Regions from separate parts of the Jeongeupia sp. USM3 genome, predicted to be linked through region 2. Evidence: riboswitches for the same ligand, from Rfam matches in the RefSeq annotation. Region 2 holds a riboswitch; the other holds the start of a gene.
What was found. Region 2 has a riboswitch for glycine ahead of BJP62_RS14160 (trimeric intracellular cation channel family protein). Riboswitches for the same ligand answer to the same signal wherever they lie in the genome.
Positions count from the first base shown of each region.

Region 1: it holds a riboswitch for glycine, as region 2 does, so the genes downstream of both, BJP62_RS08025 (sodium:alanine symporter family protein) here and BJP62_RS14160 (trimeric intracellular cation channel family protein) in region 2, are expected to answer to the same signal.

Region 1 is NZ_CP017668.1:1,691,633-1,695,033, forward strand. Features, by position in the region: gene BJP62_RS08020 (methyl-accepting chemotaxis protein) at 1-1,098, opposite strand, end outside; glycine riboswitch at 1,544-1,673, shown strand; gene BJP62_RS08025 (sodium:alanine symporter family protein) at 1,768-3,156, shown strand; gene BJP62_RS19235 (carbohydrate-binding protein) at 3,212-3,401, opposite strand, start outside.
Region 2 is NZ_CP017668.1:3,003,954-3,007,354, forward strand. Features, by position in the region: gene dtpA (dipeptide/tripeptide permease DtpA) at 1-138, shown strand, start outside; gene BJP62_RS14150 (chromate transporter) at 295-816, opposite strand; gene BJP62_RS14155 (chromate transporter) at 813-1,361, opposite strand; glycine riboswitch at 1,504-1,604, shown strand; glycine riboswitch at 1,605-1,704, shown strand; gene BJP62_RS14160 (trimeric intracellular cation channel family protein) at 1,727-2,341, shown strand; gene BJP62_RS18860 (hypothetical protein) at 2,399-2,812, opposite strand; gene BJP62_RS14170 (DUF2092 domain-containing protein) at 2,825-3,401, opposite strand, start outside.

The sequences.
Region 1 (3,401 bases), 1.3 Mb from region 2:
CTCGCCGAGCGTCTGCACCAGCCGGGTCGATTCGCCGACCGACTCGGCGATCCGCTCCATCTCGCCGGTCGCCCGCCCGACCGCGTCCCGTCCCTGCCGGGTCAGTTGCTGCGCGTTGTCCGAGCGCCCCGCCACCTCGCCGAGGTGGCCGCTGATCCGGGCAATGCTGGCGCTGATCTCCTCGACCGTCGCCGCGGTCGCCATCGCCGAGCGCTGCTGCGTGGCCGAGCTGTCCTCGATCACCTTCATGCTGCGCGCCAGTTCGGTGATCTCGCCCGAGACCTCGCGCGAGCCCTGGCGCACGTCGCGGAGAATGTCGCGGAAGCGGTCGATCAGCGAAAAGAACACTGCGCCGATCTGGCCGACTTCGCCGTCCGCCGACGGACGGTTGCCGATCGCGAGATTGCCCGATGCGGCGATCTCGTGCATGTGGTCGCGCAGCTTTTCGAGCGGCACGCTGATGCTGCGCGCGATCAGCCACGACGCCAGCACCAGCACCGCAAGGCCGGCGGCGATCGATCCGGCCCATGCCCAGGCCTTGCGGGCAAATTCGCGCTCGACATCGTCAACGTAGACGCCGGTCGCCACGACCCAGCCCCACGGCGCGTAGAGCCGGCTGCCGCTGACCTTGTCGACCGGTGTCTTGCTGCCCGGCTTGGCCCACTGGTAGTCGACGAACTCGCCGCGGTCGCGCACCGCGGCATCGACCAGTTCGCTGACGATGCGCACGCCGTTGGGATCCTTGAGCTGGCTCTGGTCCTTGCCGTTCAGCTCGGGCTTGATCGGGTGCCGCAGCATCCGGTAATGCGTGTCATACAGCGCGACATAATTGCCGTCGTCGTAACGCAGGCCGGCGACCGCGTCGGCCGCCGTCTGCTTCGCTGCATTGAGCGGCATTTTTCCGTCCTTGGCGAGCTGGCCGTAGTGCGCGATCACCGAGTGGGCCGTGTCGACGACGTGGCGCGTGGCCGTACGCCGCGCATCGAGCATGTCCCTGCGCTCGTTGAACAGGGCCCACACCGCCCCGGCCGAGATGGCCAGCACCGCCAGCAGGATCAGCAGCCACAGCTTGTGGCGTATCGTCGCGTTCGACAGCATTTCCAGTCCTCCATACCCGCCCGCACCGGAGTGGCCGCGAGCAATAAATACGAACTGGAAATATAGAAGTCAGCAAAAATTAAGCAAAACACGCAAGTGGCGGGCCGACAGGCGCGCCCCCGGCAAACGCCCGGACCAACTACAGCCTGCGATCCGGCATGTTTCCTGACACAAGCGCATGTAAGCAAAGGCGGCAGAATCGGCCGCCAGGCCGTATCCCCGCGAGGCAGGCCGCGCCGGGGCACCGGCTTGCGGCAGGTCAATATTGGGAGAAATCACGATGGCCGATGACTACGTCGTTTTGCTACATTCGATGTTGCAAGCTTCCCCCGTGTTCGGATGAAGGTCGCAGGAGAGTGCCCACATGGCCGTGCCGCAAGGCGCGTCGGGCCGCCGAAGAAGTGAATCTTTCAGGCGCCGGGAAAACCCGGCAGGGACTGCGACTGGACGAGCCTCTGGAGAGCCCCGGCGTGCATCACCGTTTTCAGGACGGACTGCACCGGCCGGGCACCGAAGGCGAAAGGCGTTCCGTCAGGAACGCTGAAACGCTCAGGTAAAAGGACAGAGGAAGGACGGCCGCTCGCCGTGCCTGCCCGCGTCCCGGGCAGCGTACGGCTGGCCGTCCCCTCTGTCAGATCGATGTTTGATACTGACGGAGACCTACAAACCATGCCCCCGCTCCAAGACCTGCTGCAGACGATCGACAACCTCGTCTGGGGCCCGCCGCTGCTGATCCTGCTGGTCGGCACCGGTATTTATCTCACCGCCCGGCTGGGCCTGCTGCAGGTGTTCAGGCTGCCGCTGGCGCTCAGGCTCGTGTTCCGTGCCGACAAGAACCCCAACCTGCCCGGTGACGTGTCGAGTTTTGCCGCGCTGTGCACCGCGCTGTCGGCCACCGTCGGCACCGGTAACATCGTCGGCGTGGCGACAGCCATCAAGCTCGGCGGCCCCGGCGCGCTGTTCTGGATGTGGATGGCAGCGTTCTTCGGCATGGCGACCAAGTACGCCGAGTGCCTGCTGGCGGTGAAGTACCGCACCGTCGACGACAGGGGCCAGATGGCCGGCGGGCCGATGTATTACCTCACGCACGGCCTCGGCCTGCCGTGGCTGGGCAAGCTGTTCGCGCTGTTCGGCGTCGGCGTCGCGCTGTTCGGCATCGGCACGTTCGCGCAGGTCAACGCGATCTCCGAAGCCGTGCATTCGAGTTTCGACATCCCGGTGTTGTGGACCTGCCTGACCTTGGCGGTGCTGGTGGCGATGATCACGCTCGGCGGCATCAAGTCGATCTCGCGCGTTGCCGAGGCCATCGTGCCGTTCATGATGGTGTTCTACGTCACCGCGTCGGTCGCGCTGCTGGCGATGAATGCCAGCGCCCTGCCCGACGCGATCATGCTGGTGATCCGGTCGGCGTTCACCGGCCACGCGGCCGTCGGCGGCTTTTTCGGCGCGACGATGATGCTGGCGATCCAGAGCGGCGTCGCCCGCGGCGTGTTCTCGAACGAATCGGGCCTGGGCAGTGCGCCGATCGCCGCCGCCGCCGCGCGCAGCAACTCCTGCGTCGAGCAGGGGCTGATCTCGATGACCGGCACCTTTTTCGACACCATCATCATCTGCACCATGACCGGGCTGGTGCTGATCGTCACCGGCGTCTGGTCCGGCGACGCCAGCGGCGCACGGATGACCAACCTCGCCTTCCAGCAGGGGTTGTCGCAGGACTGGGGCAACCTGATCGTCACCGTCGGCCTGCTGTTCTTCGCCTTCACCACGATCATCGGCTGGAACTACTACGGCGAGCGCTGCATGCAGTACCTCGCCGGCCGCCGCGGCATCATTCCGTTCAAGCTGGTGTTCATCGCCTGCATCGTCGGTAGCGCCTTCCTGCATCTGGACCTGATCTGGGTGCTGGCCGACATCGTCAACGGCCTGATGGCGATCCCGAACCTGATCGGCCTGATCGGCCTGCGGCATGTGGTGGCGATGGAAACGAAGCGCTATTTCGCCGGCCGGCTCGACGACGACGATACCGGCGTGCTGCAGCCGGCGCTGGCGCAGCGCTGATCGCCGGGCGCAACGCAAAAAGCCCCGGCCAAGGCCGGGGCTTTGCGGCCCGTGCTTACTGGCCGAACACCGACAGCGGCCCCGCCAGCGGATCGGCATCGACGCGGTACTTGCCGTTACCGAGCGCCCTCACCGCCAGCGCGCCGCCGCCCTGCCTGACGCTGATCGCCGCACTGGCGCTCAGGTCCAGCGTCAGCGGCGTGGCGTACTTCACGCAATCGGCGTTGCCGGTATTGAACACCACC
Region 2 (3,401 bases):
AAGATCGGCATCGTCACCGGCGTGATCGCCGTGCTGATGATCGTTACCGCGCCGCTGCTGGCGCGGATGATCAGCGGCGCCAAGGAAGTCGACGCCTTCGTGGCAGAAGGCGAGCTGGCCGCACAGCGTCCGCAGTAGGCACCGCCAACAAAACCCTGCTGGCGGCGTTGCGTTCACTTGCCGTACTTGCCGTACTTGCTTGTACTGTCTGCGTTTCGCGTGCCTTGCCAGCACCAGTTTCACTGGGTTTCATTAGCGACGCCAAGCGTCAATGCCCCGCAATGCGGGGCTTTTTCACATCCAGCCGAAGGCGCCGAGCACCGCGCCGGCGGCGATCAGCCACAGCGGGTTGAGCTTGGTCCTCAGCCCGACGATCACCGTCAGCCCGGCCAGCAGCGCCATGCGCAGGTTGCCGCTGCCGGTCGAGAGCAGCAGGACGCCGGTCGCCAGCGTCAGCGCGATCGTCAGCGGCGCTAGCGCGCGGCGGATCAGCCGGTGCCATCGGTGCTCGCGGTGGCGGTGGCCGTAGTGTTCGACCGCCAGTGCGATCAGCGACGACGGCAGGCACATCGCCAGCAGTGCCACCAGTGCGCCGGGCAGGCCGGCGATCTGCAGCCCGAACAGCAGCACGAACAGCAGGTTCGGCCCCGGGGCGACCTGCGCGATCGTGTAGCTGGCGGTAAAGGCCGATTCGCTCAGCCAGTGCTGCTCGGTGACGAGCACGCGATGCATGTCGGGCAGCACCGCGCTGGCACCGCCGAAGGCAATCAGCGACAGCTGGGCGAAGTGGCCGAACAGCGGCAGGAGCAGCGTCATCGGCGCGCTCCGATCAGGCAGATCAGCAGCGACAGCGGAATCAGCACCGCCAGCACCGGCAGCAGCGGCCAGCGCAGCAGCGCAACGGCGACGAAGGCCGCGCCACCGGTCAGCCACGCCAGGCCGAGCCCCTGTTGCGTGCGCGCCAGCTTGATGGCGGTGAGGATGATCAGTCCGGCGGCGACCGCGGTCATTCCGTGCAGCGCGCCCTGGATCGCCGGAATGCCGGCGACGTGCCGGTAGCCGAGGCCGAGCGCCAGCACGATCAGCCCCGGCGGGCCGATCAGCCCGAACGACGCGCTCAGCGCTCCCCTGAGGCCGGCGTGGCGGTAGCCGAACATCATCGCCAGATTGACGATGTTGGGGCCCGGCAGGATCTGGCCGGTGCTGAGCAGGTCGGCGAACTCGGCATCGTCGAGCCAGCCGCGTTCGTCGACCAGCACTCGCCGTGCCCACGGCAGCACGCCGCCGAAGCCGATCAGCCCCATCCGGGCGAAGGTGCGGAACAGCGTGGCCGGGGTGATCGGCAGCGGGGTGGCCGGCATGGTTAAAACCGTAACTAATCTGACACGCCATCGTAACGCCCTCCGGCTTTCAGATTGCCTTCAGCGTGCGATGCGAGGCATGCGCGCGACACCTGCGGCCCGCATGCTGCCGTTGACCGTGGCCGGTGCGGTCGGGATAATCCGCGGCTTCGCGGGAGAGTGGCCCGGCCTGAGTACCGGTCGCGGGTCCGCCGAAGGCGCAAGCTCCCAGAATCGCTCAGGCAAACGAACCGCGAAGCCAGTATCAGGCCAATTGGAGAGAGGCCGGCAACGCCGGTCCACCGAAGGGGCAATGCGCGGTCCGCCGCGCCAAACTCTCAGGTAAAAGGACAAGGGGAGAGGCCGCAAACACTTGCGGAGCCCCCATGCTGTCCACCATCTACCTCATCGCCATCACCGCCGAAGCCATGACCGGCGCGCTCGCCGCCGGCCGGCGCAACATGGACCTCTTCGGCGTGCTGGTCATCGCCTTCCTGACCGCGCTCGGCGGCGGCACCGTCCGCGACATCGTGCTCGGCCATTATCCGATCGGCTGGACCCAGCACCCCGAATACATCTGGCTGGTGCTGTCGGCCGGGCTGTTCACGGTGCTGGTCGCGCGCTTCATGCACCACCTCGGCAAAATCTTCCTGATCCTCGACGCGCTCGGGCTGATCGCCTTCACGCTGATCGGCTGCGAGGTCGCGCTGAAGATGAGCTACCACCCGACCGTGGTGATCATGGCCGGAATGACCACCGGCATCGCCGGCGGCGTGCTGCGCGACATCCTCTGCTCGCGCGTGCCGGTGGTGTTCCGCCACGAGCTGTACGCCAGCGTGTCGCTGCTGGTCGCGCTCAGCTATCTCGGCCTCGGCGAGCTCAAGGTCCAGCACGACGTCAATGTGCTGATGTCGTTCGCGCTCGGCCTGGTGATCCGGCTTTGCGCGATCTACCGCGGCTGGCGGCTGCCGGTGTTCTCGTACCGCCAGCCGATCGACTGATCGTCCGGACGAAAAAAAGGGCTGCCCGCGGGCAGCCCTTTTCGTACTGGCAGCGCCTCAGCGCGGCGGATTGACCACCACGTACTGCACCGAGGTGCCGGCGTACTGCGGCTGGTACCACGTGCTGCCGCACTGCTGGTAGGTGACGCCGCCGACGATGGTGGCGACGCAGCTCGGCGGCACCGAGTGGACGATGCTGCCGATGACGGCTGACGTGACCGCCGCCGTGGTAACCACCGCCGCGGTCCCGACTGCCGCAGCGGCGATCGGGTGGTCATAGCGTGGCGGCGGCGGGTAGTACGGCCGTGGCGGCGGATAGTAGGGGCGTGGCGCCCCGGCCGCGGCAGCGTGATAGACGCCGCCGTTCGGGCCGACGGCGGTGCGGCCGGCAACCCAGGCCTGGGCCGGAAGCGATGCCAGCAGCATCGAGGCTGCGGCCGCCAGTGCCAGCGTGGCTTTGAACTTGCGCATGGTGGGGTCTCCTTATTGTTTGGCCGACGCCGGCTTCGACGCCTCGTTGCGGGCGAAGTCGATCCGCTTGGCACCCTTGGGCGGCGTGAAGGTGAAGACCTCGTTGCCGAAGGCCGGCTGCGTCTGCCAGTTGAAGCGCACCGTGTGTTGCGGCCGGGCTTCGATGTCGGTCGCGGTGATCACCAGCTTGCACGGCAGCGGCTGCGCGCCCTTGCGAATCCACACCTGCCAGTCGGTGCCGGGCTTGCGGAACGCGTAGTGGGCGCAGCTCAGACCGCCGATGCGTTCGTCGCCGATGACACGCGCGGCGGTCAGGTCCTTGCCCTGATTGGGGTCGCTGCCCCAGTAGAACAGGTCGGCCAGCGGCGTTTCGATGCCGTACTTGTCGGCAATGTCGCCGACCAGCTCGCCGATCGTCTTCGGCGCCGCCGCGCTCGCGTAGAAGTTGTGCTGGCTGCCGTAGAGCGTGAAGGTCTTGCCGTCGTAGTACATCGTCCGTGCGCCCTGCTCGCCGCTGACGCTGGCCTTGAGCTTGTTCGGCCGCACCATCTGCATCTCGGCCTGACGGGCAAACTGCAGCGCCTGGCCG